DNA from 2 places in the Ruminococcus sp. AM43-6 genome. Region 1 is predicted to be linked to the other one. Evidence: predicted binding sites of a transcription regulator. Region 1 holds the regulator's gene; the other holds the start of a gene.
The links. The regulator HrcA, encoded in region 1, represses chaperone genes, less so after heat shock. The targets are predictions, from matches to a motif close to TGTTAGCACTCNNNNNNNNNGAGTGCTAACA.
Positions count from the first base shown of each region.

Region 2: a site for HrcA is predicted at 3,643-3,673, ahead of htpG (molecular chaperone HtpG). Genes of this name have one in related genera too.

Region 1 is NZ_QTXU01000010.1:30,535-45,882, forward strand. Features, by position in the region: gene dnaJ (molecular chaperone DnaJ) at 1-402, opposite strand, end outside; gene dnaK (molecular chaperone DnaK) at 560-2,434, opposite strand; gene grpE (nucleotide exchange factor GrpE) at 2,498-3,100, opposite strand; gene hrcA (heat-inducible transcriptional repressor HrcA) at 3,093-4,121, opposite strand; gene DW938_RS07305 (hypothetical protein) at 4,374-5,123, opposite strand; gene DW938_RS07310 (hypothetical protein) at 5,153-5,977, opposite strand; gene sfsA (DNA/RNA nuclease SfsA) at 6,200-6,886, shown strand; gene spoIIP (stage II sporulation protein P) at 6,946-8,109, shown strand; gene DW938_RS07325 (C40 family peptidase) at 8,282-9,679, shown strand; gene DW938_RS07330 (hypothetical protein) at 9,900-10,166, shown strand; gene DW938_RS07335 (response regulator transcription factor) at 10,602-11,279, shown strand; gene DW938_RS07340 (sensor histidine kinase) at 11,305-12,636, shown strand; gene DW938_RS07345 (putative manganese transporter) at 12,730-13,581, opposite strand; gene DW938_RS07350 (ABC transporter permease) at 13,761-15,083, opposite strand; gene DW938_RS07355 (ABC transporter ATP-binding protein) at 15,076-15,348, opposite strand, start outside.
Region 2 is NZ_QTXU01000016.1:25,224-40,571, reverse strand. Features, by position in the region: gene DW938_RS09520 (CorA family divalent cation transporter) at 1-417, shown strand, start outside; gene DW938_RS09515 (hypothetical protein) at 567-905, shown strand; gene proS (proline--tRNA ligase) at 931-2,373, shown strand; gene DW938_RS09505 (type II CAAX endopeptidase family protein) at 2,451-3,476, opposite strand; gene htpG (molecular chaperone HtpG) at 3,729-5,618, shown strand; gene DW938_RS09495 (PRD domain-containing protein) at 5,953-6,789, shown strand; gene DW938_RS09490 (PTS transporter subunit IIABC) at 6,896-9,049, shown strand; gene DW938_RS09485 (HPr family phosphocarrier protein) at 9,069-9,326, shown strand; gene ptsP (phosphoenolpyruvate--protein phosphotransferase) at 9,460-11,094, shown strand; gene DW938_RS09475 (sigma-70 family RNA polymerase sigma factor) at 11,315-11,875, shown strand; gene DW938_RS09470 (hypothetical protein) at 11,868-12,671, shown strand; gene DW938_RS09465 (von Willebrand factor type A domain-containing protein) at 12,723-14,345, shown strand; gene DW938_RS09460 (LytTR family DNA-binding domain-containing protein) at 14,501-14,956, shown strand; gene DW938_RS09455 (hypothetical protein) at 14,953-15,348, shown strand, end outside.

The DNA.
Region 1 (15,348 bases):
AAGAACAACGTTCGCTCTTATATCCTCGCCGCGTCTTGGTGCGTTAGGGTTAGCAGAACGTCCGCCACCGAAGCCTCCGCCAAATCCACCGAAAATGGAATCGAAAATATCGCCCATATCGCCAAATCCGCCGAAGCCTCCTGCACCTGCTCCACCGCCTGCACCGTAGTTCGGGTCTACGCCTGCGTGACCAAACTGGTCATATCTTGCTCTTTTATCTTTATCTGAAAGCACTTCATAAGCTTCATTTACTTCCTTGAACTTTTCCTCGCACGCTTTGTCGCCAGGGTGAAGGTCAGGGTGATACTGCTTTGCAAGCTTACGGAATGCCTTTTTTAATTCATCGTCTGTGGCAGTTTTAGAAACGCCAAGCACTTCATAGTAATCTCTTTTTTCAGCCATATAAACGCCCATGCTCTGTAAGCTGCAGATCGTGAAAGTCTTGGGGCATGGGCTTGCCTCCTTTTTGTAAGTATAGTCCTTTCACGCTTTTCACACAGCCTTTTAATACGGCAATAGCCCCTGCTCGAAAAATCGGAGCAGAGGCAGCCGTTATGATTTATTCTGCGTCAGTAAATTCAGCGTCTATAACGTCGTCGCCACCGTTGTTTGAAGCGCCGCCGTTGCTGCCGCCATTTGCTCCGCCCATGTTGTTAGGGTCAAAGCCTGCGGCACCGCCTGCTGCCTGCTGTGCCTGTGCAGCCTGCTGATATACCTTAGTTGCAACGCCCTGGAATGTTTCCTCAAGCTCCTTGTGCTTAGCCTTGATAGTCTCGATATCAGTACCCTTGAGGGCTTCCTTAAGAGCGTCTATCTTAGCCTGACAAGCTGACTTGTCAGCAGCGTCTATCTTGTCGCCGAACTCGCCCAGTGACTTTTCAGCCTGGAAGCAAAGCTGGTCAGCAGCGTTTCTTGCGTCAACGTCCTCTTTCTTCTTAGCGTCCTCTGCTGCGAATGCCTCAGCTTCCTTGACAGCCTTATCTATATCGTCCTTAGACATATTTGTTGAAGAAGTGATCGTGATGTTCTGCTCCTTGCCTGTGCCAAGATCCTTAGCGGAAACGTGTACGATACCATTAGCGTCGATATCGAATGTTACCTCGATCTGTGGAACACCTCTTGGAGCAGGAGCGATGCCGTCAAGTCTGAACATACCGAGCTGTTTGTTGTCCTTTGCGAACTCACGCTCACCCTGAAGTACGTTGATATCAACGGCTGACTGATTATCAGCGGCAGTTGAGAATATCTGTGACTTCTTTGTAGGTATAGTTGTGTTTCTCTCGATGATCTTTGTGCAGATACCGCCCATTGTTTCAAGACCAAGTGACAGTGGAGTTACATCGAGGAGGAGCAGACCGTCCTTAACGTCGCCTGCGAGAACGCCGCCCTGATATGCAGCGCCAAGTGCTACGCACTCATCTGGGTTGATGCCCTTGAACGGCTCTTTGCCAAGGAATTTCTTAACAGCTTCCTGAACGGCTGGTATTCTTGAAGAACCGCCGACCATAAGGACTTTCTGGAGGTCGTTAGCTGACAGACCAGAGTCTGAAAGTGCCTGACGAACTGGTCCCATTGTTGACTCAACAAGGTCTGCTGTCATTTCGTTGAACTTAGCCTGTGTAAGTGTCATTTCAAGATGCTTTGGACCTGTAGCGTCTGCTGTGATGAATGGGAGAGAGATAGTTGATGATGCTGTAGATGAAAGCTCTATCTTAGCCTTCTCAGCAGCTTCCTTAAGTCTCTGCATTGCCATTTTATCACCTGAAAGGTCAACACCCTCAGTCTTCTTGAACTCTGCGATCATCCAGTCGATAATTCTCTGGTCGAAGTCGTCGCCGCCCAGGTGGTTGTTACCTGCTGTAGCAAGAACTTCTGTAACGCCGTCGCCCATTTCGATGATAGATACATCGAATGTACCGCCGCCAAGGTCGTAAACCATGACCTTCTGATCCTCTTCCTTATCAATACCGTAAGAAAGTGCAGCGGCTGTTGGCTCATTGATGATTCTCTTTACTGTCAGACCTGCGATCTGACCTGCGTCCTTAGTAGCCTGTCTTTGTGCGTCTGTGAAGTAAGCAGGAACTGTGATAACAGCCTCTGTTACCTTTTCGCCCAGATAAGCCTCAGCGTCAGCCTTCAGCTTCTGAAGTATCATAGCTGAAATTTCCTGTGGAGTGTAATCCTTGCCGCCCATGTGAGCCTTGTAGTCAGAGCCCATATGTCTCTTGATAGAAATTACAGTGTTGTCATAGTTTGTAACAGCCTGTCTTTTTGCTACCTGACCGATAAGTCTGTCGCCGTTCTTTGAAACGCCAACTACTGACGGAGTTGTTCTTGCACCCTCGCTGTTAGGGATAACAACGGCTTCGCCGCCCTCCATAACTGCTACACAAGAGTTTGTTGTACCTAAATCTATACCGATGATTTTGCTCATAAGATCAAGTCCTTTCAAAATTTACTTAATTTATATCAAGACCTTAAGTCCCGATGTCTTTGTTTATGGGTTTGCTACTATTACCATTGCGTGTCTTATGACCTTGCCGCCTATGGTGTAGCCGTTTTGAAGCACCTGCGCCACAATATTTTCACCGAGGTCAGGGTCGTCAACTGTGCTTACAGCCGTTGCAACGTTCGGGTCAAATTCCTTGCCCGCAAGCTCCATTACCTCAACGTTGAGCTTTTTAAGTGCGTCGCTGAACTGATTGAATATCATTTCAACACCCTGTTTATAAACTGCGTCCTGAGTTTCTGTGCCTAACGCTCTTTCAAAGTTGTCAAACACCGGCAGGAAGCCGTTTATCACATTTCCCTTTGCTGTGTCTGTAAGCTCCAGTCTTTCTTTTGCGCTTCTTTTTCTGAAGTTATCATATTCAGCCATAAGTCTGAGATACTTGTCATTTGCTTCGGCAAGCTCTTTTTTCAGCTTTTCTGTTTCGCTCTCCTCCGCCTTCTTCTCTGTATCCTCAGTGGCATTTTCTGCGGTATCCGCCGCTTCTTTTACTTCTTCGCTTTCAGCAGAGGTGTTTTCCTCTTTTTCAAGCTCGGTGTCCTTTTCAGTTTCCTTACTCAATTTACGCCGCCTGCCTTCCTTTTTATTCATTTTCGTCGTCTTCTTTGTTTTGCTCTTGTGGCTTTTCGGATATCATTTCCGATATCTTTCCTGTGAAATACTCGAGATATGGGATAAACTTCGCATAGTCGAGCCTCATAGGACCTATAAGCCCCAGCGCACCTGCTGTCTTGCCGTCCTTTGAGAACGGAGCTGTTATAATAGAGGAGTTGTGGATAACAAATCCGTCACGCTCAGGGGAGAACATAACGTGAAGCCCTGAGAACGTTTCGTCAATAAATCCTTTAAGCTCCTTCTGATTATCGAGAAAGCTTATTATCTCATTTTGGTTGAAGTCCTTGCAGGTGAGAAGATTGCTTTGACCTTTGATAGACACGCTGCTCATTTCCTTTGTCATCTTCATGATCTCGGAAACAAGCGGTGAAAGGGTCATCATGTACGTTCCCATTGCTTCTGTGAGCTTTTCAAGATAAGCGTCCGAAAGACTGTCGATAGGCACGCCGTTGAGATTTTCCTTTACGAAGTTATCAAAAAACTCAAGCTGATCCTGACTGAGGTCGAACTCCAATCGGCAAACCTTATTCTTAATAGAGCCGTTGGACGTTATCATCAAAATAACGTACATTCTCTTTCCTGTAGGTATTACCTCTACCTTTGAGATAAGCGAGAACTTTGGCGTTGCGTTTGCGACCACCGCCGCACATTTCGTAAGATCCGCCAATGCCATTGAAGCCTTGTTCACAAGGTCTTCCTCTGTGACATATTCCTGCGGTATCATTGAATCCAGCATCTTCTTTTCATTTGCTGTAAGCTGGTTTTGCTCCATAAGCTGGTCAACATAAAGCCTGTAGCCCTTATATGTTGGTATTCTGCCTGCGGAGGTGTGTGGCTGTTCGAGATAGCCTTGCTTCTCAAGCTCTGCCATTTCATTTCTTATGGTCGCTGAGGACGCTTTGACGTGAGCCATTATCGCCTTTGAGCCTACAGGCTCGCCTGTTACGATATATTCATTGACTACCGCTGAAAGTATTTTCAGCTTGCGGTCGTCCATTTGCTCACCACCCGTTCTTCTTGTTAGCACTTATTGTATTTAAGTGTTAGCACTCTTTCTTCTCGAGTGCTAAGTATAGTTTATACCCTTTTGACGATTTTGTCAAGGGGTTTAAGACTATTTTTCTCACAAATTTCAAAAATATTTAAACTTCTTTTCCGTCATATTGCACAACGCTTTGCTGAAAATGCAAAAAAAGCGGGCAGACCGCAGTGGTCTGTCCGCCCGATGTTGGAAAAAGATCAGATAAAATTATTCTTTTGTATAAGCAGAAAGATCAGGAACAGCAAGCAGGCTGTCGTCTGCTTCGCCTATGGAATCTACAGTGAAGTAAACTGCGCTTGATTCGTCAGCACCCTCTGGGAGCAGAACTACCTGCTTAAGGTCATATGTAGCGCCGTCAAAGCCGTAAACTATCTGACCCTCAGCACCTGCAACGGCACTGTCGAGCTTATAGTATTCGTGAACGACGTTTGTTGTTTCGTCAATATATGCGTGGTCAAAATCGAGGGTCGCGCCGAAAAGAATGTCGGCTGACTTCCACTGATTTCCGTCGTCGTCCTCAATGCTGTAGGTGGTCGTGCCTTCTGAAACGTTGTAAAGCTTTCCGTCGCCAGGGCAAACTGTGTATGACTTCATGCCCTGAACTGTGAGTGCCTGATAAGCCTTGCCGTCCTTTACGCAGATAGTATACTTTGTGCCGTTGTTTGACATCTGACCTGTAAGGTTCGCAAGATAGTTGCCCTCATACTTGTCTTTCATCTGCTCGAAAGCTCTGAAATCGCCGTCAACGTCATAATCCGTTGTGCCTGCGTTTGTGGAAGTGCTGTCAGCGGAGCTTTCGTCTGCTGTGCTTTCAGCAGGAGCGGCAGACTCTGCGGCAGCCGTTGTTGTAGTAGTTGTTTCAGCCTTTGAAGAGCTTGCAGTATCGCTCTCCGAGCAGCCTGCCATTGCTGTACACATTGCCAAAGCTGCAATAATAGTTACCATTTTCTTGTTCATAATATTTTGCCTCCGAAAAATGACAAGAATTACTCGGCTGACTCAGCGCCTGACTCAACATCGAGTTCAGCGTCATAAGGGATATCGTCAGTGCTCATATCGAAAGACTGCTCTGTCCAACTGTCAAAATCGTCAGGGAGTTTGACTTCAACGTTTTCAGTTGTGAATGAGTTTACTGTAACAGTAGTCGTTGAGCCGTCAGAGATAGTTTCTATTTTAACAATATCCTTTGTGTCAGCATTGAAGTAATACTTGAATGTTGTTGTGAAAGAATGATCGTCAGAATCGCTTGTGTCGAGAGTTACGCCTGATTCAAGCTCGATGCCAGGATCTTCTGTGTTTTCAAAAGTTTCGCAGATAAGACCGTCGTCAGTTGTTTCAGAGCTTATGAACTTGTAGCTGTCGTTAATGCCGTAGCCTATTTCGCTCTTGAAGTCGTCGATAGATTCTTCCATATCAACAGTGTAATACGTTTTTGACTCGCTGTCAAGTGTGTACATAACTCCGTCGATACTATAGATATCCATATCCACGCCCATAAAGTTCATTTTCATGTGCATATTGCCGCCTGCTATCTCAACAACGGCTGATGAATTGTCATATTCGCTTGCCACTGTCATGTCGATAGCAAGGCTCTCGCCCTGTATCTTCTTTGTATACTGCGCTGTGAGAGTATCCTCGAGATCTGTGGCTGTGCCTGCTTCTGAAGCAGTTGACTCGTCAGCGGCTGCGCTTGTTTCTGCCTTTGATGTGCTGTCTGCTTTTGATGAGCTTGAAGAACTGCTGTCCGAACAGCCTGCCATTACTGCGCATGACATTATAAGTGAAACGAGAAGTGCAGTTATTTTTTTCATTATAAATACCTCTTTCTAAAATTTTAATAAATTATTATTGTTATATAACCTATACTCAAAACTATAACATATTTCACAAATAACGTCAATAGATTTTGTGAAATATTTTTCCCTTTTTGTATCGAACCACAAATCAGCAAAGCTAAGAATGCATGATTTAGGTATTTATAATCAAACATATTTGTGGTATAATGTGAATAGTAAGAATAAAAGGAGCGAATTATGAGATACGATAATATACATAAAGGCAAATTTCTATCAAGACCGAACAGGTTTATCGCCAACGTTGAGATAGACGGCAAAGCCGAGGTCTGCCATGTGAAAAATACGGGCAGATGCAAAGAGCTTTTGGTGGAGGGGTGTACTGTTTGGCTTGAACATTCAGACAGCGAATCGAGAAAGACCGCTTTTGACCTTGTGGCTGTGGAAAAAGGTGACAGACTCATAAACATGGACAGCCAAGCCCCGAACAAGGCGGTAGGGGAGTGGCTGAGAGAGAACAGACCCTTTGGCGAGGGCTTCTCGGTCTACCCCGAAAAGAAATACGGCAATTCACGCTTTGATTTTTACTTAGAGTCGCAGGATAGGAAGATTTTCATGGAGGTAAAGGGCTGTACGCTGGAGAAAGACGGCGTTGTGCTTTTCCCTGACGCTCCTACCCTCCGTGGGGTGAAGCATATAGAGGAGCTTTCCAACTGTCTTGACGAGGGGTATGAAGCTTATATAATGATACTCGTTCAGATGAGCGATGTGAAATATTTCACGCCCAATTATGACACTCACCCTGAGTTCGGAGAGGCTTTGGAGAAAGCTTCCCGAAAGGGCGTGAAGATACTATGCTATGACTGCAACGTGACCCATGACTCTATGACAGTGGGCAAGCCTGTTAAGGTGAAGCTGGGCAGGTAATATGACGGCTCGTCCTGCATATACATTATAATACTAAGATGTATATGGGAGTGACAGCATTGGATATAAAGAAAGTCTGCCTGCGTTGTGTTGCAGTTATAATTGTGGCGTTCGTTATGCCCACGGGTATATGGCTTTATGCAAGATCTGCAAGCAGGTTCGGCAGGGTGGCGGCTGTGGCGGCAGGGGTGGCTATGGGAGAATACAAGCCGTATTTTGCTATGGAAAGTGAAACGGACACGGCATCAAAGCCTGTGGTATCAAACAAGCTTGAAGCGGCGGTGGTGTCAAAGCACAGCATATGGGATATGGATATGGCACCACAGGAGAAGCAAACACCCTCAAAAAGCTCAGAAGTGCCAAGCCCTTTGCCTGCTCAGGACGTGACGGACAAGATACCATATCCTGCAAGCATGGAGGGAAATGACGGTGTTATAGAAAAATACACCTATGGCAGATATGACGGCGAGCAGTATTTCGACCTTGACGGCGGCGGTCAGGTGAGAAACTGCACTGAGCTTTCAAATGATGAGCTTTATGAGGAAAGCTCAAAGCCGTATGATTTTCAAATAGACGGAAATTCCTCTGAGCCGCAGATACTTATTTATCACACCCACGCCACGGAAAGCTTTGAGCCCACAGACAAAGACCATTATGACAGCTCCTTTTCCTGCAAGACCACCGACCCTGAAATGAATATGCTGTCGGTAGGGGACAAGATATGTGAACAGCTTGACAAAGCAGGCGTTGCGTATATCCACGATACACTTGTGCATGATTATCCCAGCTATGACGGCTCTTACGATTCAAGCCGTATGGCGGTAAAGCAGATATTGGAGGAGTACCCCTCTATAAAGGTATGCCTTGACGTTCACCGTGACGGCATAGAGCGTGAGGACGGCACAAGGCTCGCACCTGTGGCGGAGATAGAGGGCAGGGAAGCGGCTCAGCTTATGATAATATCAGGGTGTGATGACGGCATTATGGGTATGCCTGACTATATGAAGAATTTTCACTTTGCCTGTGCCTTGCAGTCGGCTTTGGAGAGCGATTGGCAGGGGCTTACAAGGCCTGTACTTTTCGACTATCGCCACTATAATCAGGATTTGACCACCGGCTCGCTTCTTATAGAGGTGGGAAGTCACGGCAATTCTATCGCTCAGGCACAGTATACAGGCGAGCTTATAGGAAAGACCTTGGGTGAGATGTTCGGGGAAGAATAGGTGCAATAACGCACAAAATATGTGTGGCGAATTGTCTTAAAATGCCGAAAATACGGCTTTTAGCGGTTGGTTTCTTGACAAGAACGGGGTTTTGCGTTATAATAAAAGGGACTACATAAACGTTACAGCGTGAAAAATATATAATACGCTTATATTTTGGAGAACTGATATTATGAAAAAAATTTACCCCATGAAAAGAATAGCCGCAGGCTGTATGGCTCTGTGCATAGCTTTTGCCGCCTTTGGTTTTTCTGACAACAGTGTGAAAGATGTCGTAATGGCGGATAACGATACATACAGCAGTCAGCTTGAAGAACTAAAAAAGCAACAGCAGGAGCTTGATAAGCAGATAGCCGACGCTGACAAAAAGCTTGCCGACGAGCAGGACAACCTTGAGGCTATAAAGAAAAAATATAAATCCATACAGAAAAAAATAGCAAATTCAGAGAAATATTCCTCTGAGCTTGAAGATCAAATGGCAGAGCTTGACGGCAAACAGCTTGACACTCAGCACAGCCTTGACTTGCAGGAAACTGCAATAAACGAGGGCAAGGACGATTTTATGGAGCGTATTCGTGCAATGTATGTTGCAGGCGGAGCAAATTCGTACACAAACGTGCTGATAAATTCATCTGATTTTTATGACGTTCTTATGAGGATAGAGCTTGTGACGAGAGTTGCAAAGCACGATAATGACGAGCTTAACGAGCTTTTGGATCAGTATAAAAAGCTTGAAAAGACCAAGGCAGAGCTTGATGAGCAGATAAAACAGCTCAAAGCAAAGGCTGAGGAATATGCCAAGGAGCAGAAAACTTTGGCGGGCGAGCAGGCGGAGCTTCTGAAAATGGAGCAGGAGTCGGGCAAGCTTATCGAGCAGATAAAGAACGATAAGAGCGACCTTGAAGATAAGTCACAGCAGGTGGACGATAAGTATTCGAAGGTGTCTTCAAAGGCGGAAACCACCACCACAACTGCGACCACCACAAAGAAAAAGACTACCACCACCAAAAAGAGTGGTAACAGCGGTGAAAAGACCACTACCACAAAGAAGCCGGCTCAAACGGAAAAGCCTGACGAAACTACGGTTCAGACCACCACAACTCCGCAGGAAACAGCTAAGCCAAAGCCTGAAACAAGCAAAAAGACCACTACCACAACAACAGCAGCCCCTGCACCTAAGCCTGATTATTCAAGCAGTTCTAAGATAGACACTGTTGTTTCATATGCCAAAAGCATGGTGGGCGGAGCGTATGTATGGGGCGGTTCACAGTTTGGTGCAACGGATTGTTCGGGTCTTGTGATGCTCTCGTTCGCACAGGTGGGAATAAATCTTCCGCACTATGCGGCTTCGCAGGCTTTATACGGCACTACAGTTTCATATAACAACATGAAGAAGGGCGACGTTATCTTCTTTGGCGGAGCGTCGATCTCGAGCATTTACCACGTTGCTATCTATATCGGCGACGGCAAAATGGTACACGCCCAGAACACTGCCACTGGCATCGTTATTTCAAATGTTGAGTATTTTTCAAGATACAACAACATCACTATTATCAAAAGACTTATATAACGCAAAAACGCAGTCTGCAAGGGCTGCGTTTTTTTTATATCTATTATAATGATACAACATAAAACGTCCCGAAAATACATACAAAATTACTTAAATGTGAACATTCATTTTCAAACCTATTGACAAAGCTAAGTATTTGTGATATAATTAAATCAAATAAAGATTGTAGGCTTTGATAACAATTGCTGTACAAAACAGCAGTAAGGCAGGGGGAAGAAAAATGGATAGTCTGAAAACGTGTTTTTTTGGCGGCTATGATAAGCTTGATACATTAAAATATATCGACACCATAACCAGCGAGATCTATATGCTGGAGTCGGCTATCGAAAAGAAAAAGAACGGTGATAACTTTGTTATCCCCGGAGAAACAGGTCAGCGAAAGCTTAAAGGCTCAGCGCTTGGTGGATTTGCAAAGCCTGATGTGGACAGCTACATCTGTGCGCTTCTTGGAAAGGCGGCTGAGCTTCGTGAAAAGCTTTGCAGCTAACGGCTAATAAAGGCAAAAAAATATCCGCAGAGGTCATTTTATATGGCTTCTGCGGTTTTTTTGTCGTATCTTGTCTTAAAAGAGCAATAAAAAATTAATACCCACTTCCATCGGCTGAAATGAGCATTAATTTTTATAGAATTATGAAAGGGATTCTTTGGTATTTGGTAAAACCTAAAGACGAGGAAATGTATCAGCGACTTGGGGAATCGCAGAGGGAAAGAAGATAAAAACCTGACTTTAAGTTTTACCAATTACCAAAGCTTTTTTTGTTTCTTCTGCTGTGATTATATAATACCAGTTCTGTGTGAACCGAATATGAATTTTCAGGGGATTTCGGAGAGTTTTTTGAAAAAAATAAATGTTAATCACCAGTTCACAATTATAAGCTATAATGTCACTATTGGGGAATTTTTTTACGAGGGAGGATATTTTATGTTTCAGATACTTGTGGTGGAGGACGACGCAAGCCTTAGAAAGCTCATGTCTGCCGCACTTAAACAGCATGGCTATGTGACTTTTCTTGCAAATGACGGCCTGGAGGCTTTGGACGTTCTTGAAAAAACGAATATAGACCTTATAATTTCAGATATAATGATGCCGAATATGGACGGCTATGAGCTTACAAGACAGCTCAGAAAGGCTGATTTCAATCTGCCTATACTAATGGTCACCGCAAAGGAGACCTTCGAGGACAAGCAGGAGGGCTTTTCTGCCGGCACAGACGATTATATGGTAAAGCCTATTGATATAAATGAGATGATACTCCGTGTGGGTGCGCTTTTAAGGCGTTCAAAAATGGCGTCGGAACATTCTCTTACTGTGGGAAACTGCGTGCTTGATTATGACGCTATGAGCGTGGCGGTTGACGGCGGAGCGGCGGAAACTATACCGCAAATGGAGTTCAAACTGCTTTTTAAACTGCTCAGCTACCCTGACAAGATATTCACACGCCGCCAGCTCCTTGACGAGCTTTGGGGCATGGATAAGGACGTTGATGAGCGTACTGTTGACGTTCACGTTAAAAGGCTGAGAGAGCGTTACGGAAGCTGTGAGTCATTCGATATTGTCACGGTTCGTGGACTTGGCTATAAGGCTGTGAAAAAGCAGTGAGGGATAAGCTTGAGGGGTGAGGGGTTTGGATAAGAAAAAGACCAAAAATAAAACAAGTTTGCAGTTCAAGCTGACTCTTATGTTTTTCTTTGTGATGCTGGTGTCGGCTTCTATATCGGTGTCAGTGCTTGTAATGGTGTGCAGTCCTGTAATGAAAAGCAATGCCGAACAGCAGTTAGTGGAGCTTTCCATGGCAATGGATCAGCTTGAAGAAAAGGGCGGTTTTACTGTGGACGAGATAGTTTCCATTGTGAACAATTCAGCCTATAGTCTATCAGTGGTGGATAAAAACGATTCAAGAGTACACGACCATTTTGCAGATATCGTGCATAAGGGATATTATGTGTCCTCAGAGGGTGTTGTGCCTAACGCAACTATAATCTCCCAGGTCTATGATAAGTTCGTTATCATAGACAGCTTTTCAAGCGACAGCGTTTACTGGGTAGTAAACCTTGTTGTCATCATAGCTTTTATGGTCTGTATCGTTATCGGTACTATTATAACAGCGTTCATGAGTCGAAGCATTATACAGCCTATACGAGATCTTAGTGCGGCGGCGGCTGAGATAGCAAAGGGCAATTTTAAGGTAAGAGTAAGAGAGCCGTCTGATCCTGAATACAGCATACTTGCACAGAACTTTAACAAAATGGCTGAGGAGCTTGCAGGTACGGAAACGCTGAGAGGCGATTTTATCTCAAACGTTTCCCACGAGTTCAAAACGCCCCTGGCTTCCATACAGGGCTTTGCAAAGCTTCTGCAATCTGACGATATAACCGAGCAGGAACGTGAGGAATACACGCAGATAATAATCGACGAAACATCACGGCTTTCAAAGCTTTCGTCAAATATTTTGAGGCTCACAAAGCTTGAAAATCAGAAAACAGTGGGCAAAAAGACAAGATTTTCTCTTGACGAGCAGATAAGAAAAATACTTCTTGTGCTTGAACCTGAGTGGTCGAAGAAAAAAATCGACCTTGATATCGACCTTGAGGATATCATGTATGTGGGCAGTGAGGAGCTTATGGCGCAGATATGGCAGAATATCATCAACAACGCTATCAAGTTCACCCCGGAGGGCGGAAAGATAAGCGTGAAGCTTTTCCGCAACGAGAAGAATATTTCGGCGGAGATATGGGACAACGGTCCGTCTATAGCCCCTGACGTAAAGGCGAAGATATTTGATAAGTTTTATCAGGGCGACCGCTCCCGTGCAACAGAGGGCAACGGTCTTGGACTTGCACTTGTAAAAAGGATAATCGAGCTTTCCGAGGGCAGCATAGAGGTAGAAAACGATATGAAAAAAGGCGGCGTTTGCTTCCGCATAAGCCTGCCTTATCTTATTGAGGATATGATGTAGTGTAGGGGCAACCCGTTATACATACGAAGATTTTTTTGCAAACAAAAAGGAGCAGTTCATTGCGAATTGCTCCTTTTATCTGTCTATCATATTTTAGAACAGACTTGCCACAAAGCCTGCTGCCACACCGAAAACATAAAGTATTCCCATTATGGCGAAATTCTCTTTCATGTTGTGCTTGTTGGTCTTGAAAAGCACCAGAAGTCCCACTCCTGCTCCTGTGCAAAGTCCTGCGATAAGCGAGCCGAAGCTCACAACGCCCTCGATATAAAGCTGAGTGAGAACAACAGAAGCCGCACAGTTCGGGATAAAGCCTATTATGCCTGCTATGAACGGCTGAACTATGCTGTCAGACATAAGCAGGGTCTTTACTGTGTCCTCTCCTGCAAACTCCATTACCGCACCGAGAATAAGGTTTACCGCAAATATAAAAAGTATTATGCTTACAGTGTGGTGAAGTGCCGAGTGCAAAATACTGTGGTGTTCACAGTCGCAGTCCTCACAAATCTCCTTGAAAGGCTCTTCGTCCTGTTTTTTGCCCATAAGCTTTAAGATAAGGTCAACAAGCACACCTGCTATTATAGCCACCGCTACCTTTATAAGAATAAGCTGCCAAAGCTTGCCGGCAAATGCAGGGTTTGCTATCATCATTGGTATTGCCTCGTCGCTTGTGGCAAGGTATACCGAAATGAGAGTTCCCATTGTGATCAGCCTGCCTGAGTAAAGGTTGGAAGCCACAACGGAAAATCCGCACTGGGGCACTGCTCCTAGTATGCTTCCTCCTATCGCACCAAAAGGTCCCATTTTTCTAAGAGCCTTTCCAAGCTTGTCGGCAGAACGATGCTCTATATACTCTATAAGCAGATAAACTCCGAACAGAAAAGGCAGGATCTTAAGGCTGTCTATTAATGCATCAAGAAAAACGTCAACTAAAGTTTCAAACATATATCTATCTCCTGTAAAATATCCATTAAAACGATCTCTGTATCAACTCGACTATTATACAATATTTATTCACCCTTGTCAATCTTATGTTTATATGATAATCTGTTCATTTGTTTACTCTTTTCAGCAACAAAAAAACGAGCGAAATTTCTTCGCCCGTTTGATGTTTTTATTCTGTTTTATACAGAACGCTTTGTAAAGCCGTCCCATGCGGTGAGCAGGAACACCACCATGTGTGCTATAAGAACGCCTACGGCAAAGGTCAGGCTGTGCTGGGCAAATATTGAGTAGCCCTTTGAGATAGAAGCAAGGTCTGTGTTTGCGAATACAAGGAATCTTGCCCAATCCTGTCCAAGCTGACCCAAAAGCTGTGTGACCGTTGAGCCTATGCACATTGTGAATACGCTGACGCCGATAGCAAGGGCTGTGCTTCTTACAAGTGACGAGATAGCAAACGCCAGTGTTGACATTACCACCATTTCAACGCTTTTCATCAGATATTGCTCTGCCGCATAAAGCAGTGTAGGCATTTCCTTTACCTCGCCGCCGCTTACATAGATATAAGGCGTTGAGAAGCCGTCAAAGCCGAGCATAAGCCCTGTAATAGGTATCATCACCACGAAAAGTATGCAAAGCATTATGTAACCCACTGTGATGACAGTGAAGTATTTTGACATGAGTATCTTCCAGCGTTTAACAGGGTTTATAAGCAGGAACTTGACAGTTCCCTGTGAAAATTCAGAGGATACAATGCCGCCTGCGATAACGATAGCAAGCAGTGCGACTACTGTCACAAGGGAAGTGCTTGTGAGAAACACTGTCCAGAATGTTATCTGCTCAGGCTCGCTTGTTTCAAACAGCGACATCTGGTTTGCCGTGTTGTCGAGCTTATCATTGTCAAGCTGATAGAGTGCAAGTTTTATATTATCCTCCAGCTTTGCTCTGCTGTTCTGTCCGTCAGACTTTGCGTCGCCCATGGTCGCAATGGTGTTTTTTGCGTTTGCAACTGTCATGATAAGATCGTTTTTCTTCTCGTTTGACTTGTCAAAGGAAATATCCTTGTCCAACCTGTATTGATATTCCCACTTTTCGCCTTCCGAGAGTATTTCATTATCCAGCCTGTATTGACAGAAGCCACGCCAATCGTTGTCGTCAAGATACTTCTTTATCCCTGACATATCACCGGTGCCGTCTGCGAATATGGCTGACAGTACATCATATCTCCAATCATCGCTGTCGATATCGTTGTCGATTAGATACTGCCACATTGCGATCTCGTTAGGGTCGCCGTTTGTGTCTTTGAGCCAATCTATGTTTTGCTGATAATCACCAGTTGCGTCATAGCTTGAATAGTTATTGCTCTCCATGTTGTGCTTTGCAAAAAGTGCAATGCCTGAAAGTCCAAGCGCACATATTATTATAAGCACGATCATTATTTTTGTGGATAACTTTTTGAAAACCTTTATGTACTCGTTTTTCACAAGTCTGAAAAATCTAGCCAATCTGTACGCCCCCTTCCTTTCCTCCTGTAAGCTCGATGAATACGTCCTCAAGCTTCTTGTTCTCTCTGCGGTGAACAGTGTAAAGTGAAACTCCGCCCTCGATAAGCGTCTTGTTCACCGAGGCTATCTTTTTCTTCTCTATCTCCACAGGGATAGAAAGAACAACTGCACTTGTTTCCTTGTCGATACGCTTGCCCTCGTCTGCGAGATTTATAAGACCCATAGCCTTTTGCGGGTCGTCAACTTCAAGTACATATTCAGCAAT
Region 2 (15,348 bases), on a different contig from region 1:
ACGCCTATCAGAAAAGAGCTTCTTATTTTGAGAAGCTACTATGATGAAATAATGGATCTGGGCAGAGAGCTTGAAGAGGACGAGAACGGCTTCTTTGAGAAAAAGCAGAAAAAATATTTCGGCACTATCTCAGACCGTGCCGACAGGCTCATGGGCAGAACTGTACATCTTCTTGAATATGCAACGCAGGTGCGAGACGCTTATCAGTCCCATGTCAATGCTCAGCAGAACAAGAATATGGAGTTTCTTACGGTCATATCCACTATATTTTTCCCTCTGACCCTTATCACGGGCTGGTATGGCATGAACTTTCAGAATATGCCCGAACTTAAAGAGGGGTATCCGGGTGTTATAGCCCTTAGTATAATAGTAGTGATAGTGTGTATAATCTTTTTCAAACGAAAGAAAATGCTTTAAGGCGGACTTTGTTCCGCCTTTTTTTCGTGCTAAAGGTCAGAAATGGCGGTAAATTCATATTTCACCTCTTGAATTTGGATAATAATTGTGCTATAATAACTTTATATTTGCGAAAAGAGGTGACTTGTCTGAATAAAGAATTACTGCTATTGCTGTTGAAGCTGGCAGCAGGCTGTGTCGTAATAATGACCTTTATCATCATTGCCTGCCTTATCACTCCAAAAATAGCACGATTTATTGAAAAACGTCACCCTGAGCTTGCCGAAAAGGACGATCCCGAAAGGGTGGACGGTGAGAATACAGGGAACGATCCTGAGAACTATAAGGTACAGGGCATATTTGATAAGTCCCATATTGACGGCTGGGATCCCAACTATAAGATATATAACGAGGATATCTATGCTCTTAATTTTAAAAAGAAAAAGAAGAATGTCAGCAGTGAAGCTGTTAAAAAAGACGACGGCAACAAGAATAATGACAATGCCTGAATGATATAAGAAAGAGGTTTTATAAATGGCTAAGGATAAGAAAATGGTTGATGCGATAACCTCCATGGACGAGGATTTCGCGAAGTGGTATACTGATATATGTATGAAGGCTGAGCTTGTTTCATACACAAGCGTAAAGGGCTGTATGGTAATAAGACCTTACGGCTACGCAATATGGGAGAATATCCAACATATACTTGACACAAAGTTCAAGGAGCTTGGTCATGAAAATGTTTGTATGCCTATGTTTATCCCTGAGAGCCTGCTTCAGAAGGAGAAAGACCACGTTGAGGGCTTTGCTCCTGAGGTAGCTTGGGTAACATACGGCGGAAGTGAAAAGCTTGAAGACAGACTTTGCGTAAGACCAACGTCTGAAACGCTTTTCTGCGAGCATTATGCTAATATAGTTCATTCCTACAGAGATCTTCCCAAGCTTTACAATCAGTGGGTATCTGTTGTACGTTGGGAAAAAACAACAAGACCATTTCTTCGTTCAAGAGAGTTCCTGTGGCAGGAGGGTCATACTATCCACGAGACACCTGAGGAGGCTATCGAGGAGACAGAGAGAATGCTCAACGTATACGCTGATTTCTGCGAGCAGCAGCTTGCTATGCCGGTCGTAAAGGGCAGAAAGACAGAGAGCGACAAGTTCGCAGGTGCAGAAGCAACGTACGCTATTGAGGCTCTTATGCACGACGGCAAGGCTTTGCAGGCAGGCACTTCGCATTACTTTGGCGATGGCTTTGCAAAGGCTTTCGATATCACTTATACTGGAAGAGATAATAAGCTTGCACACCCATTCCAGACATCATGGGGCGTTACGACAAGGCTTATCGGTGCAGTTATAATGACACACGGCGACGATAACGGACTTGTTCTGCCACCTGCTGTTGCACCTGTTCAGGTAGTTATCGTACCTATAGCACAGCACAAAGAGGGCGTTCTTGACAAGGCTAACGAGCTTTACAACACGCTTAAAAATGCAGGCATAAGAGTTAAGCTTGACGATTCAGAGCAGTCACCTGGCTGGAAGTTTGCACAGTATGAGATGAAGGGCGTTCCTGTAAGACTTGAAATTGGACCAAAGGATATTGAGAACGATCAGTGTGTGCTTGTTACAAGACACAACAGGGAAAAGGTATTTTGCAAGCTTGGTGAGCTTGTTGAAACAGTAAATGAAAGACTTCAGGCTGTTCATGATGGTCTTTATGCGAAGGCACTTGAAAACAGAGAAAGACGCACCTATGTTTGCAAGACACTTGATGAGATAACGAAGGCTCTTGAGGAAAAGGGCGACGGCTTTGTTAAGGCAATGTGGTGCGGCGACGAAGCTTGCGAGGATAAGGTAAAGGAACTCACAGGAGTAGGTTCAAGATGTATCCCGTTCGAGCAGGAAGAGATAGCAGATACCTGCGTATGCTGTGGAAAGCCTGCGAAGCATATGGTGCTTTGGGGCAAGGCTTATTAATAGGCTTTTTGGATAAAAAAATATCGGGTGGCTGTCAATTTGTTATTGGCAGTCACCCGTTTTTTTGTTTGTGATTTTTAGCTGTTTGCTTGGACAAGACTCTTTATTATCGGTATGATAAGGCAGAGCATATATATTATAGTGGCAGGGTTTGTAAAGACGTATCTGCGGCATTCTTTCGGTGTAAGCACGTTTTCGCTGTCATCAATGATAAGCTTTTTAAGGCTTGTGAAAAGAACCATAAAGCCCACCAGACCTATGACTATCTCAGCAACGCTCATGAAGGTTTCATAGTGTTCAAGTCCTATCGCATCAGATATGGACGAGAAGTTTGCGAGCAGATTGTTTAGACAGTGTATTATAACTGTTGGCAGTATCGAGCCGCACTTTGCGGCGATAATAGCGTAAACAAGTCCTGTGCCGAATGCCGAAGCCGCCTGAGGGATATTTCCGTGCATAAGTCCGAATGCAAGTGCCGAGAAAAGCACCGCCGCACCCCTTCCGTATTGGCTTAGAGCCGTGAGGATCGCTCCACGGTAGATAAATTCCTCCACGATAGGGGCTATTATCACAACGTATGAGAACTGCACTATTACTGCAATGGCAGAGGGCTGATGAATGGAAAAATCGCTTGTGGGAACTGTCACTCCGTTTTGACCAAGTATACCCGTGAGGATAGATGTGAGCTGTGACAGCAGAATGTTTATCACAAAGCAGGCTGAAAACCATTTTAACCCTTTTACTGCCGTGCCTTTTTTAGGCTTTATGAAGCTTGATTCTCGTTTTCGGAAAAGTATAGCAAAAACTATCCCAAAAACAAGCACGCTCATAAGAGTGATAAACAAATTTGCCGTCATGGAAAAAGTAGTTGAGCTTATAAAAGCGGTCTGCTTTTTCAGATAGCTGAGAACTTCCGAGTAGCTAAGAGTGAATTTCCCTGAGTGATAAGTGTATGCAACGTAAAAGAATAACACTGCGAATATCCTGTTTAGCAGGTTGTATAAAATGAGCAGAAGTGAAATTTTCACGCAATCTATAGTAAGAAGTTTCTTTTCCTGCTGTTTTTCAGGGGTCAGCAGAGAAACAGACTTTTTGGTAGTCAAATATTATTCCTCCCTTGTTCGGTCTTATCTATATATTATAGCACACAACATGGTGCTTTTGCAAATGGTATTTTGTCAGGTTTGTGATGAAATGTTATGGATTTGTAAATAAATAAGAGAAATTTTGTGATAACTATTGCATTTTATCAACCTTGTTGTATAATATAATTAGCACTCAAATAGATAGAGTGCTAATTATATGGAACAGTATTCAAAGAAAGTAAAATATTATTAAGGAAAGGTCGAGATTTTATGCAGACAAAAGAATTTAAGGCAGAATCAAAAAGACTGCTCGATATGATGATCAATTCGATCTACACTCATAAGGAGATTTTTCTCAGAGAGATAATCTCAAATGCAAGCGACGCTATTGATAAGCTGTATTTCAAGTCCCTGACAGACACTTCTGTGGGAATGAAAAAGAGCGACTTCGCTATCAATATCGCTATCGACAAGGAAAACAGAACGCTTACAGTTTCTGATAACGGCATCGGTATGACCGAGGAGGATCTTGAAAACAACCTTGGTACTATCGCAAACTCAGGCTCGTTCGCTTTCAAGAAAGACAATGACCTTGGGGACGATGTTGATATCATCGGTCAGTTCGGTGTAGGCTTCTATTCTACTTTTATGGTAGCAAAGGAAGTTACCGTTGTAACAAAGGCTTTTGGCAGCGATCAGGCTTACAAGTGGACATCTGACGGCGTTGAGGGCTACACAATAGAAGAGTGTGACAAGCCTGACGGCGTCGGCACAACTATCACACTGAAACTCAAGGACGATACTGATGACGAGAAGTATTCAACATATCTTGATCAGTATCAGATACAGTCACTTGTAAAGAAATATTCTGACTACATCAGATTCCCTATCAGAATGGAAGTCGAGCATACTCATTATAATGAGGAGGGTAAAGAGCCTGAGGTACACAAGGCTATCGAAACTCTTAACAGCATGACCCCTATCTGGAAGAAGAACAAGAGTGAGCTTAAGGACGAGGATTACAACAACTTCTATATGGAGAAGTTCGGCGACTATGAGCCACCTATTGCACATATCCATTCAAAGAACGAGGGCGTTGCAACATATGACGCACTGCTTTATATACCTGCCCGTGCGCCTTTTGACTATTACTCAAAGGACTATGAAAAGGGACTCCAGCTTTATTCAAGCGGTGTAATGATAATGGAAAAGTGTGCAGACCTGCTTCCTGACTGGTTCAGCTTTGTAAAGGGCGTTGTTGACTCTGAGGATCTCTCGCTGAACATCTCCCGTGAGCTTTTACAGCAGGACAGACAGCTCAAGATAATCGCAAAGAACCTTGAAAAGTCCATAAAGAACGAGCTTGCAAAGCTTCTGAAGAACGACCGTGAGAAGTATGAGAAGTTCTACAGCGTATTCGGACTTCAGTTCAAGTTCGGTATCTATCAGTCATACGGCGCTGCAAACGAAACTCTGAAAGATCTCCTTATGTTCCCGTCCTCATTTGACGGCAAGAACGTTACACTCAAAGAGTATGTTTCAAGAATGAAAGAAGATCAGAAAGAGATCTACTATGCTTGCGGCGAAACAAAGGAAAGGATCGAAATGCTCCCTCAGCTTGAAAAGATCAAGGATAAGGGCTATGAGGTTCTTTACTTTACACAGGACGTTGACGAGTTCGCTATCAAGGTGATGATAAACTATGACGGCAAGCCTTTCAAGTCCATAAGCGACGCTGATCTCGACCTTGACACAGAGGAAGAAAAGGAAGAGGCTAAAAAGCTTGACGAAGAGAACAAGGATATGTTCACTTTCATGCAGGAAGCTATCGCCGATAAGGTAAAGACAGTTCGTCTTTCAAAGAAGCTTAAAACTCACCCTGTTTGTCTTTCATCAGACGGCAGCATAACTATCGAAATGGAGAAAGTCCTCAACGCTATGCCTCAGAATGACGGCAACAAGGTAAAGGCTGAAAAGGCTCTGGAGATAAATCCAAACCATCCTATCTTTGAGAAGCTGAAAGATCTCTATGCTAACGATAAGGACAAGCTGAAAGACTATGCAAAGCTTCTTTACGATCAGGCTTTGCTTATCGAGGGTATGTCTATCGACAACCCTGTTGAGTTTGCAAACCTTGTTTGCGAGCTTATGACAAAGTAATAAAGCTATACAGATACTCTCTTAACATACCGAAAGCCGTGGGAACAACAGTGTTTCCACGGCTTTTTTGTGCTTTTCAGGCTGATAATTGTAGGTTTTATACAAAACAAAATGAGTTTATTTGTTAAAAAAACAGATTTGAAAAACAAATTTTATGTATGCTGTTGACAAATAAATGTAGGTATGTTAATATAATTATAGTGAAATTGATACATAACATCTTTTATTGGAGTGTTACCTTTCATTTATAGACTGGGCATGACCAACTTTGTACGGACATATTGTATGGGTTCGTATTAAGGTTGGTTTTTTTGATTTTATAGGGGGATCTTTAATGAAAATAATCAAGGTGATAAATAATAACACCGTAAGCGTCATTGACGATAAAGGAAAAGAGCAGATAATCTCAGGCAAGGGAATAGGCTTCGGAAAAAAATACGGCGACGAGCCTGACAAGGATAAAATACAGAAAATGTATCTTGTCACAGACTCAGAGCTTAGAAAAAGGCTTATCGAGTGCCTGACCGAGATACCATATGAGCATATAAAGCTTACGGCAGATCTTGTGGACTATATTTCTTCACATATCGACGGAAAGCTAAACGAGTCGCTCATAATAACACTTTCAGACCACATCTCATTCGCCATTGAAAGAAAAAAGCAGGGGCTTGAATTTGAAAACCCGCTTATGGACGCCATAAGCGACTGCTTCCCGAAGGAGCTGGCTCTTGGAAGATATTGCGTGGCGGAGATATATCAGCGTTTGGGAGTTGAGCTGAGTGGCGATGAAGCGGGCTTTATCGCAATGCACATCATAAACGCAAGACTGGGCACAAAAATGGGACAGATACAGGATATCACCAAAATGGTGAACGGCTGTGCTGAGATAGCGGACGCTTGTCTGGCAGGGAAGATAAACAAAACGTCAGTGGCATATGAAAGATTTCTTGTTCATTTGAAATTTCTCGCAAAAAGACTTTTTAAATCTCAAGAACTGCCAAATGTTCTCAGCAGGGACGAGGAATTTGCAGGCATGATAAAAACAAATTTCAAAAAGCAGTATAAATGCGCAAAGCATATGCAGGATCATATTTTGAAGAATTATGCTAAAACTATATCGGAAGATGAAATGATAACTCTTTCGATTCATCTGAAGAAAATAAGCGGATAGGCATTATTGCCACAGCTTATATAATGTATTCGCTGCGGTATTATCATTAACGGTACCATAATGATAATTCAGCTGAGATAAATTGATCATGGAGGATATTATTATTATGAAGGATAAAATTTTCGGCGTATTGCAGCGTGTGGGACGCTCTTTCATGCTCCCTATCGCACTGCTGCCGGTGGCGGGTCTGCTTCTTGGAATAGGCAGCTCTTTCACCAACGCCACAACTATCGAAACCTATCATCTTGGCAAATTCATCTATGAGGGCGGTGTGCTTTACACTATCCTCGACATAATGAGCAAAACGGGAAGCGCCGTTTTCGATAACCTTGCGCTTCTGTTTGCAATGGGCGTTGCTATCGGAATGGCAAAGAAGGAGAAAGAAGTCGCAGCCCTTTCGGGTGCTATCGCCTATATCGTAATGAACACCACTATCAGTGCACTTATCACCGCAAAGGGCGGCGTTGAAGCAATGGCAGAAAACTCCACAACGTCAGTGCTTGGTATCACCACGCTGCAAATGGGCGTTTTCGGCGGTATCATTGTAGGACTTGGCGTTGCGGCACTGCACAACAAGTTCTATAAAACAGAACTTCCGCAGGTGCTCTCATTCTTCGGCGGAACAAGATTTGTTCCTATCATTTCAACTGTCACATACCTTATCGTTGGTATCATAATGTTCTATCTGTGGCCTATCGTACAGCTTGGTATCTCAAAGCTTGGCGTGCTCGTTCTCAACTCAGGCTATGCAGGCACTTGGATATACGGCATACTTGAACGTGCTCTTATCCCATTCGGACTTCATCACGTTTTCTATATGCCTTTCTGGCAGACAGAGCTTGGCGGCTCGATGATGATAGACGGCAACATGGTAGCAGGCGCACAGAACATTTTCTTTGCAGAGCTTGCTTCAAAGTCAACAGAAGTTTTCTCAGTATCGGCAACAAGATTTATGGCAGGAAAGTTCCCGTTCATGATATTTGGTCTTCCTGCTGCAGCATTTGCAATGTACAAAACTGCTCGTCCTGAAAAGAAAAAGATAGTAGGAAGCTTGCTTCTGTCAGCGGCTCTTACTTCAATGATAACAGGTATCACAGAGCCTTTGGAGTTCACATTCCTGTTTGTTGCACCTCTTATGTACGCTGTTCACTGCGTATTGGCAGGACTTTCCTATATGCTTATGCACATTCTTAGCGTTGGCGTTGGAATGACGTTCTCAGGCGGTCTTATAGACATGACCCTTTTCGGAATTTTGCAGGGCAACGCAAAGACCCATTGGATATGGATAGTTGTTGTGGGTCTTATCTATGCAGTAATTTACTACTTCGTGTTCTACTTTATGATAACAAAGATGAATCTTAAAACACCTGGCAGAGAGCCTGATGACGTTGAACCTAAGCTTTATCGCAGAAGCGATGTGAACGAGGCTAAGGCGGCAAAGGCAAAGGGCACAGACAAGAGGGCTTCAGACGTTGTAAGTGCAATGATACTCAAAGGTCTTGGCGGCAAGGAAAATCTTTCAGACGTTGACTGCTGCGCCACAAGACTTAGAGTTACAGTAAATGACGCCTCAAAGGTCATGGACGATATGCTCAAAGCCAGCGGCGCTTCGGGCATTATCCACAAGGGCAACGGCATTCAGGTCATTTACGGACCAAAGGTCTCAGTTATAAAATCAGATCTTGAGGATTTTATAGATTCGCCATACAGTGATGACCCTGACAGCATTATCGGCACTGAGGAAGCTTCTGATAAAACAGAAGAAAAACCGCAGACCGAGGGTGCAGAAAACACAGAAACTAACGGCAAGACAATAACGCTTTACTCTCACATGAACGGCACTGCCGTTAAGCTTGAGGACGTTGAGGACGAGGTGTTCTCACAAAAAATACTGGGCGAGGGCGCAGCCGTTGAGCCGTCAGAGGGCAAGCTTTACGCTCCATGCGATGGAAAGATAGACAGCGTTTTTGACACAAAGCATGCCGTAAATATGGTATCGGACGATGGAGTGGAGATACTTCTCCATATCGGTATCGATACTGTAAAGCTTGGCGGACAGTATTTTGAAGCCCATGTCAGTGACGGTCAGGAAGTTAAAAAAGGCGACCTGCTCATAAGCTTTGATATGGATAAGATAAAAGCCGCAGGCTATAAGGTGACAACACCTATCATAATTGGCAACACGGACGATTATGCGTCTGTTGAACCTGTCGCACAAAACAGCGTTTCGGCAGGAGATATGATCTTGAAGATAAAATAATTATTTGGAGGTATTCATCATGAAAACATTTAGCTACACAATCACAGACGAAGTTGGTATCCACGCAAGACCGGCTGGACTTCTTGCAAAGAAAGCAAAGGAGTTCGAGAGCGTTTGCACTATCGAAAAGGGCGGAAAGAGCGTGAACATCACAAAGCTTATGGCTCTTATGGGCCTTGGCGTTAAGCAGGGCGATACTGTTACTGTTACCTGCGAGGGTGCAGACGAGGACAAGGCTTCTGAAGCACTCAAGGCATTTTTTGAGGAAACACTCTAATTATTATCTGTCAGCTGGGCGGTAAAAGCCGTCCAGCCGACGGGACGTTTCTGCGGAGTGTTCGCAGGTGCGTCCCGTCGGCTGGAAACAGCGTGAAAAATAATAAGATCTATGAGAAAAGGGGCGGATATTTATGACTAAGTATACAGGAAAAGGCGTTTACGGTGCGGTAGCAATGGGTAAGATCTCAGTATTCAAAAAGCAGGATACCGCTATAAAACGTATTCACACAGAAGACAGCGAGGGAGAAAAGAAGCGAGTTGCCAAAGCTAAGCAGGCAGCCACAGAACAGCTCCAGAGCATTTATGATAAGGCACTCAGGGAGGTGGGCGAAACAAACGCTCAGATCTTTGAGATACACATGATGATGCTTGAAGATGATGATTATAACGAGTCTATAGAGAATATCATCGACAGCCAGAAGGTCAACGCAGAATATGCAGTGGCAGTGACGGCAGACAACTTTGCGGAGATGTTTGCTTCTATGGACGATCCTTATATGCAGGCAAGAGCCGCAGATGTAAAGGATATTTCCAACAGGATCATCGCAAACCTCACGGGCAATGTCAGCGACGGCTCAGCAGGTGACGACAAGATGATAGTTTGTGCCGATGATCTTGCACCAAGCGAAACTATATCTCTTGATAAAGACAAGGTGCTTGCCTTCGTTACTGCACACGGCTCATCAAATTCACATACAGCTATCCTTGCAAGAAATATGAACATACCTGCGGTAATAGGCGTAGGAAGCAAATTCCTGTCAGAAATAAAGGACGGCGACTTTGCTATCGTTGACGGATTTACAGGTGAGATATTCGTTGACCCTGATGAAAAGACCACCGCTGAGCTTACCGCAAAGCAAAAAGCAGACGAGGAGAAAAAGCGTCTTTTGCAGACCCTCAAAGGCAAGGAGAATGTCACCAAGGACGGCAAAAAGATAAATATTTATGCCAATATCGGAAGTGTTGACAACATCGGTGCTGTGCTTCTCAATGACGCAGGCGGAATAGGTCTTTTCAGAAGCGAGTTTCTCTATCTTGAAAACTCAGATTTCCCTACAGAGGAACAGCAGTTTCATGCTTATAAGCGTGTTCTTGAGAGCATGGCAGGGAAAAAGGTCATCATAAGAACGCTGGATATCGGCGCTGACAAGCAGGTGGATTACTTTGGTCTGAAAAAAGAGGAAAACCCAGCTTTGGGATACAGAGCAATAAGAATTTGTCTTACAAGACCTGAGATATTCAAAACTCAGCTCAGAGCGCTTTTCAGAGCTTCCGTATACGGCAATCTTGGCATAATGTTCCCTATGATAACAAGCGTTTCAGAGGTGGAAAAAGCCCTTGCTATGTGTGGTGAAGTCAAGGCTGAGCTTAAAGAACAGGGTATAACAGTTTCTGACAGCGTTGAGCTTGGCATCATGATAGAAACCCCTGCGGCGGCTATCATAAGCGATAAGCTTGCAAAGCTTGTGGACTTTTTCAGCGTTGGCACTAATGACCTCACTCAGTATACCCTTGCTTGCGACAGGCAGAACCCTGATATAGAGCAGTTCTGCGACACTCACCATGAGGCTATACTTAGACTTATTGAGATGTCTGCAGAGAATGCCCACAAGAACGGCGCATGGATAGGTATATGCGGTGAGCTTGCGGCTGACACTACTCTCACAGAAACCTTCCTGAGAATGGGCATTGACGAGCTTTCAGTTTCTCCGACCTTTGTTCTTAAGGTAAGGGACGCTGTAAGAAATATTGACCTCTCCAAATAATTTCTCATAGATCTTCACACGAAGAACACATCCTCGTTCATATGGACGGGGGTGTGTTCTTTTATTTGACAGAAGCACTTTAATGTGCTAAAATATCTTATCGGCACAATTGTGTTTGTACATAAGTTTGTTATCAATGCACAAAAAATAAAAGTAAAATTTGTATACTATTTTGCCATAAAATCTCCCGTGCAGAATCGTATATAAGTTATCGAGGGGTGTGAAAGACTTGACCGACACTGAGTTCGATTTCAGGGTGGAGCTGATCCTGAAAAATGACAAAAACGGGCTTAGGGAGATCTATCAATGCTACGGCAAGGTGATATATAACATCATGCTTGACATTGTGAAAAGTCCTCAGGACGCTGAGGACCTCACATCAGATTTTTTCCTAAAGCTATGGGACACCGCAGGTCAGTACCGAAAGGGAACGGGGCATAAGCGATATCTGACTGTAATGGCGAAAAATCTCGCTCTTGATTTTATCAGAAAAAGGCGGCACGAAACGCCGACCCTTGATGATGAAGAAGCAGGGCATAAAGAACAGCAGGACAGTGTGCGGGTAGACGACGATGTGATCGGAAAGCTCTCCTTCGAGGAGGCTTTGAAGCTGCTTTCAGAGGGCGAAAGGGATATCCTGAACATGAGGCTTGGAATGGATATGACATTTCGTGAGATAAGTCGGGCAGTGGGGAAGCCGCTGGGTACTGTCACATGGAAATACCGTCAGGCTGTTTTCAAACTAAAAAAGACCATAAAGGAGGACAGTATCTATGGCTAAGAACATAAAATTTCTTTACAAAAAGCATATTTCTGATACTGCCCCTGACATGGAAAAGCTCTGGGACAGGATAGAGGGACAGCTTGAAAACAAAACGGACAAAGATCAGACACGGATAAAAGTAAGCCGCAGAAATTACAGAAAATTTGCAGCGGCAGCAGCCTCGCTCGTGCTTATTATCGGCGGCGTAAGCCTTTACGCCGATATCCGCTCAGAGTCGGACAGTGTTTCAAAGCATAGCGTAGAAACGGCTGACAAGGCTAGGCTTGAAAACAGAGAAGAAAAGACATACGAACAGCTCAGTTTCAGCCACACAGACACAAAGGCTTATGAGGACAGCTACATTCCAAAGGGCGATGATTATTTCACAGAGGACAGCGTTCTGGAAGATACAGACTTCTTTGCAGATGTGACAGTGCTCTCAGCAAGGCTCGACAGCGACAGCGCACATTACACCCTGAGAATAAACAGCCTTGTATCAAAGACAGGAGAAGAAAGCAAAACAAATATCACCATTGAAAGCTCTACCCCTTATATCATGCAGGAAAACAGAGAATATTTCATACCACTGAGGAAAGAAAACAGCACTTATTCTATGGCCTTTGAAAATGCACCTCAGATAGAAATTTCTCTTGACGGGGATATCGTTTTTCAAAACGGCTGGAAAAGTCTTGACGATGATTCGGGTATTCTTAAAGACTCGCAGAAAAGCAAGAACGATTATTTCTATGACCGAATGAGATATTCCTCGAAAAATGATCTGCAAGACCTGCTTGCTAAGTGGAGGACTATGTAGCTAACAACGCAAGGGCATATCGCCCACGCTATTTTACGGGAGATGACAGCTATGAAAAAGACAACTTCAAACAGCATAAAAAGAAACTTGATCACAGCTCTGTCGCTTATGATGACGGCGACAATGCTTGCTTCATGCGGAAGCGGTTATGACGGCTCGGAGAGCAGAAAGAGCGGCAGCTATAACAATGAAAGAACAACTGCGGAAAACTACAGATACAACAATGTTACAGCCGGAGATACTGACGGCACAGCGAACATAGGAGGCGGTTACAATACCGAGGAGTATAACCACCTGACGGAAAACGGCTATAAGCTCGTTTCAGACGAACCGCTTTCCACCTTTTCCACAGACGTTGACACGGCTTCCTACACAAACGTGAGAAGAATGATAAATGATGGCTGGGAGGTCGACCCTGACGCTGTGAGAACAGAGGAGTTCATAAACTATTTCAAGTATGACTATGAAAAGCCTGCGGAGGGCGCGGTGTCTATAAATACCGAGCTTTCCGATTGTCCTTGGAACAGTGAAGCAAAGCTTATGCTGGTGGGGCTTCAGGCAAGGGAAGCAAAGGTCAAGGACGTTCCTACAAACCTTGTTTTCCTCATAGACGTGAGCGGCTCAATGGAGGACGAGGATAAGCTTCCTCTTGTTCAGCAGGCTTTCTCAATGCTTGCTGAAAACCTTGGGGCTGATGACAGAGTTTCTATCGTCACTTATGCAGGAAGCGACAGCGTTGTTCTTGAGGGCGAAAGTGGCGACAACAGCGAGGAGATAGTTTCAGCACTTAACAGCCTGTCAGCAGGCGGCTCGACAGCAGGTGCGGCAGGAATTACCACAGCTTACAAGCTTGCAGAGGAGTATTTCATAGAGGGCGGCAACAACAGGGTCATTCTTGCAACTGACGGTGATCTGAACGTTGGTCTGTCAAGTGAAGAAGAGCTTACCGACCTTATATCACAAAAGCGTGACTCAGGGGTATATCTCTCAGTGCTTGGCTTCGGCTCAGGAAACTATAAGGATAACAGGCTTGAAGCCCTTGCTGATAACGGCAACGGAAACTATGCTTATATTGACAGCGTTGACGAAGCAAAAAGAGTGCTTGTAACAGAAATGAGCGGAACGCTTTTCACTGTCGCAAAGGACGCAAAGGTGCAGATAGAGTTTAATCCCGAAAATGTTTCAGCATACAGGCTGGTGGGCTATGAAAACAGACTTCTCAATGATGAGGATTTTGAGGACGATACAAAGGACGCAGGCGATATCGGCTCGGGTCAGCAGGTCACGGTTTTGTATGAGATAGTGCCAAATAACGGCAATGAAAAGTCGCTGAAATATCAGGATAACGAGAGCAAGGCTGAAACCAACGAGCTCAGCGGAGAAATGCTCACAGTTTCAGTGAGGTATAAAGACCCGGAGGCGAGCGAAAGCAAGCTTATAGACAAGTCTGTTATGTGTTCTGACTATACAGAGGCTGTGTCACAGAATTTTGCAAAGGCTTGCTCTGCTGCAGAGTTTGCAATGGTGCTTAGAAAAAGCGACTATGCAAGCGGTCTTACCGCTCAGGGCGTTGTGGATTATATGGAACAAAACAATGTTGACAACAGCGAGCTTTTTGAACTCATATACAAATATATGCAAAACGGCACAGGCAGCGAGGCAAGCTACTGGTAAAAAACTAAATCAAGGGGGTGTTGCATGGTCAGCACCCCTTTGGACCATAAAATTTACCTCTTACATAGAAATCTGCACCTGTCAGCCAAAAGGGGTTTACATGAAAAGAAAAATAGATTATAATAAGGCTGTCAGATAAAACTGGGGGTGAAAGCGTGAAGGTCAGGATAGAGATAGACGAGAATATGTCTGAGGACGAGATAGTCATAAGGTGCGCCCAGCCCGATGAACGTGTGCTTAAAATGAAAAGGGCGGCGGAGTCGACAGAGGGCGATCCTGAGATAGCTTTTTTCAAAGACGCAGTTCAGTTCTATCCTCCCCTTGATTCCATACTGTTTTTTGAAACAGGGGAACATAATCTTAACGCTCATACCTCCGACGACGTTTTTCAGGTGAAAATGAAGCTTTTCGAGCTTGAAGAGATACTTCCACGAAAGTTCGTGCGGGCGTCAAAATCAGCAATCGTGAATGTAAAGCACATCTATTCCGTTGAGCGAAACATAACCTCTGCAAGCCTTATAAGCTTTGCAGGCACTCACAAACAGCTTTACGCCTCACGAAGCTATTACAAGCTTTTGAAGCTCAGACTTGGAGAAAGGAGATTTCTATGAAAAACAAAAATCTTATATGGGGCTTGTTCTTTATCCTTGCAGGCGTTGCGCTTATCCTTGACCGCATAGGTCTGCTTGGAAGTGTAAGCGTGTGGAGCGTTGTGATCTCACTGCTCCTCGTTCCTGTTATCGTAACGAGCGTCAGACACCTTAACTTCTGGGGAATATTCTTCCCTATGGCTATCATGGCGATACTCTTTGACGAAACTCTCGGTATCGAGAAGTTCACACCATGGCCTGTTTTGGGTGCGGCACTGCTTCTCAGCGTGGGATTTTCATTTATTTTCCCTTACCGCTACAGGTTTACCCAAAGCAAGTGGACCACCCACACTACCGATAATCCTGCATGGGATAAATCCTCAGACAACGGGGAATATGTGCGTATCGACGCA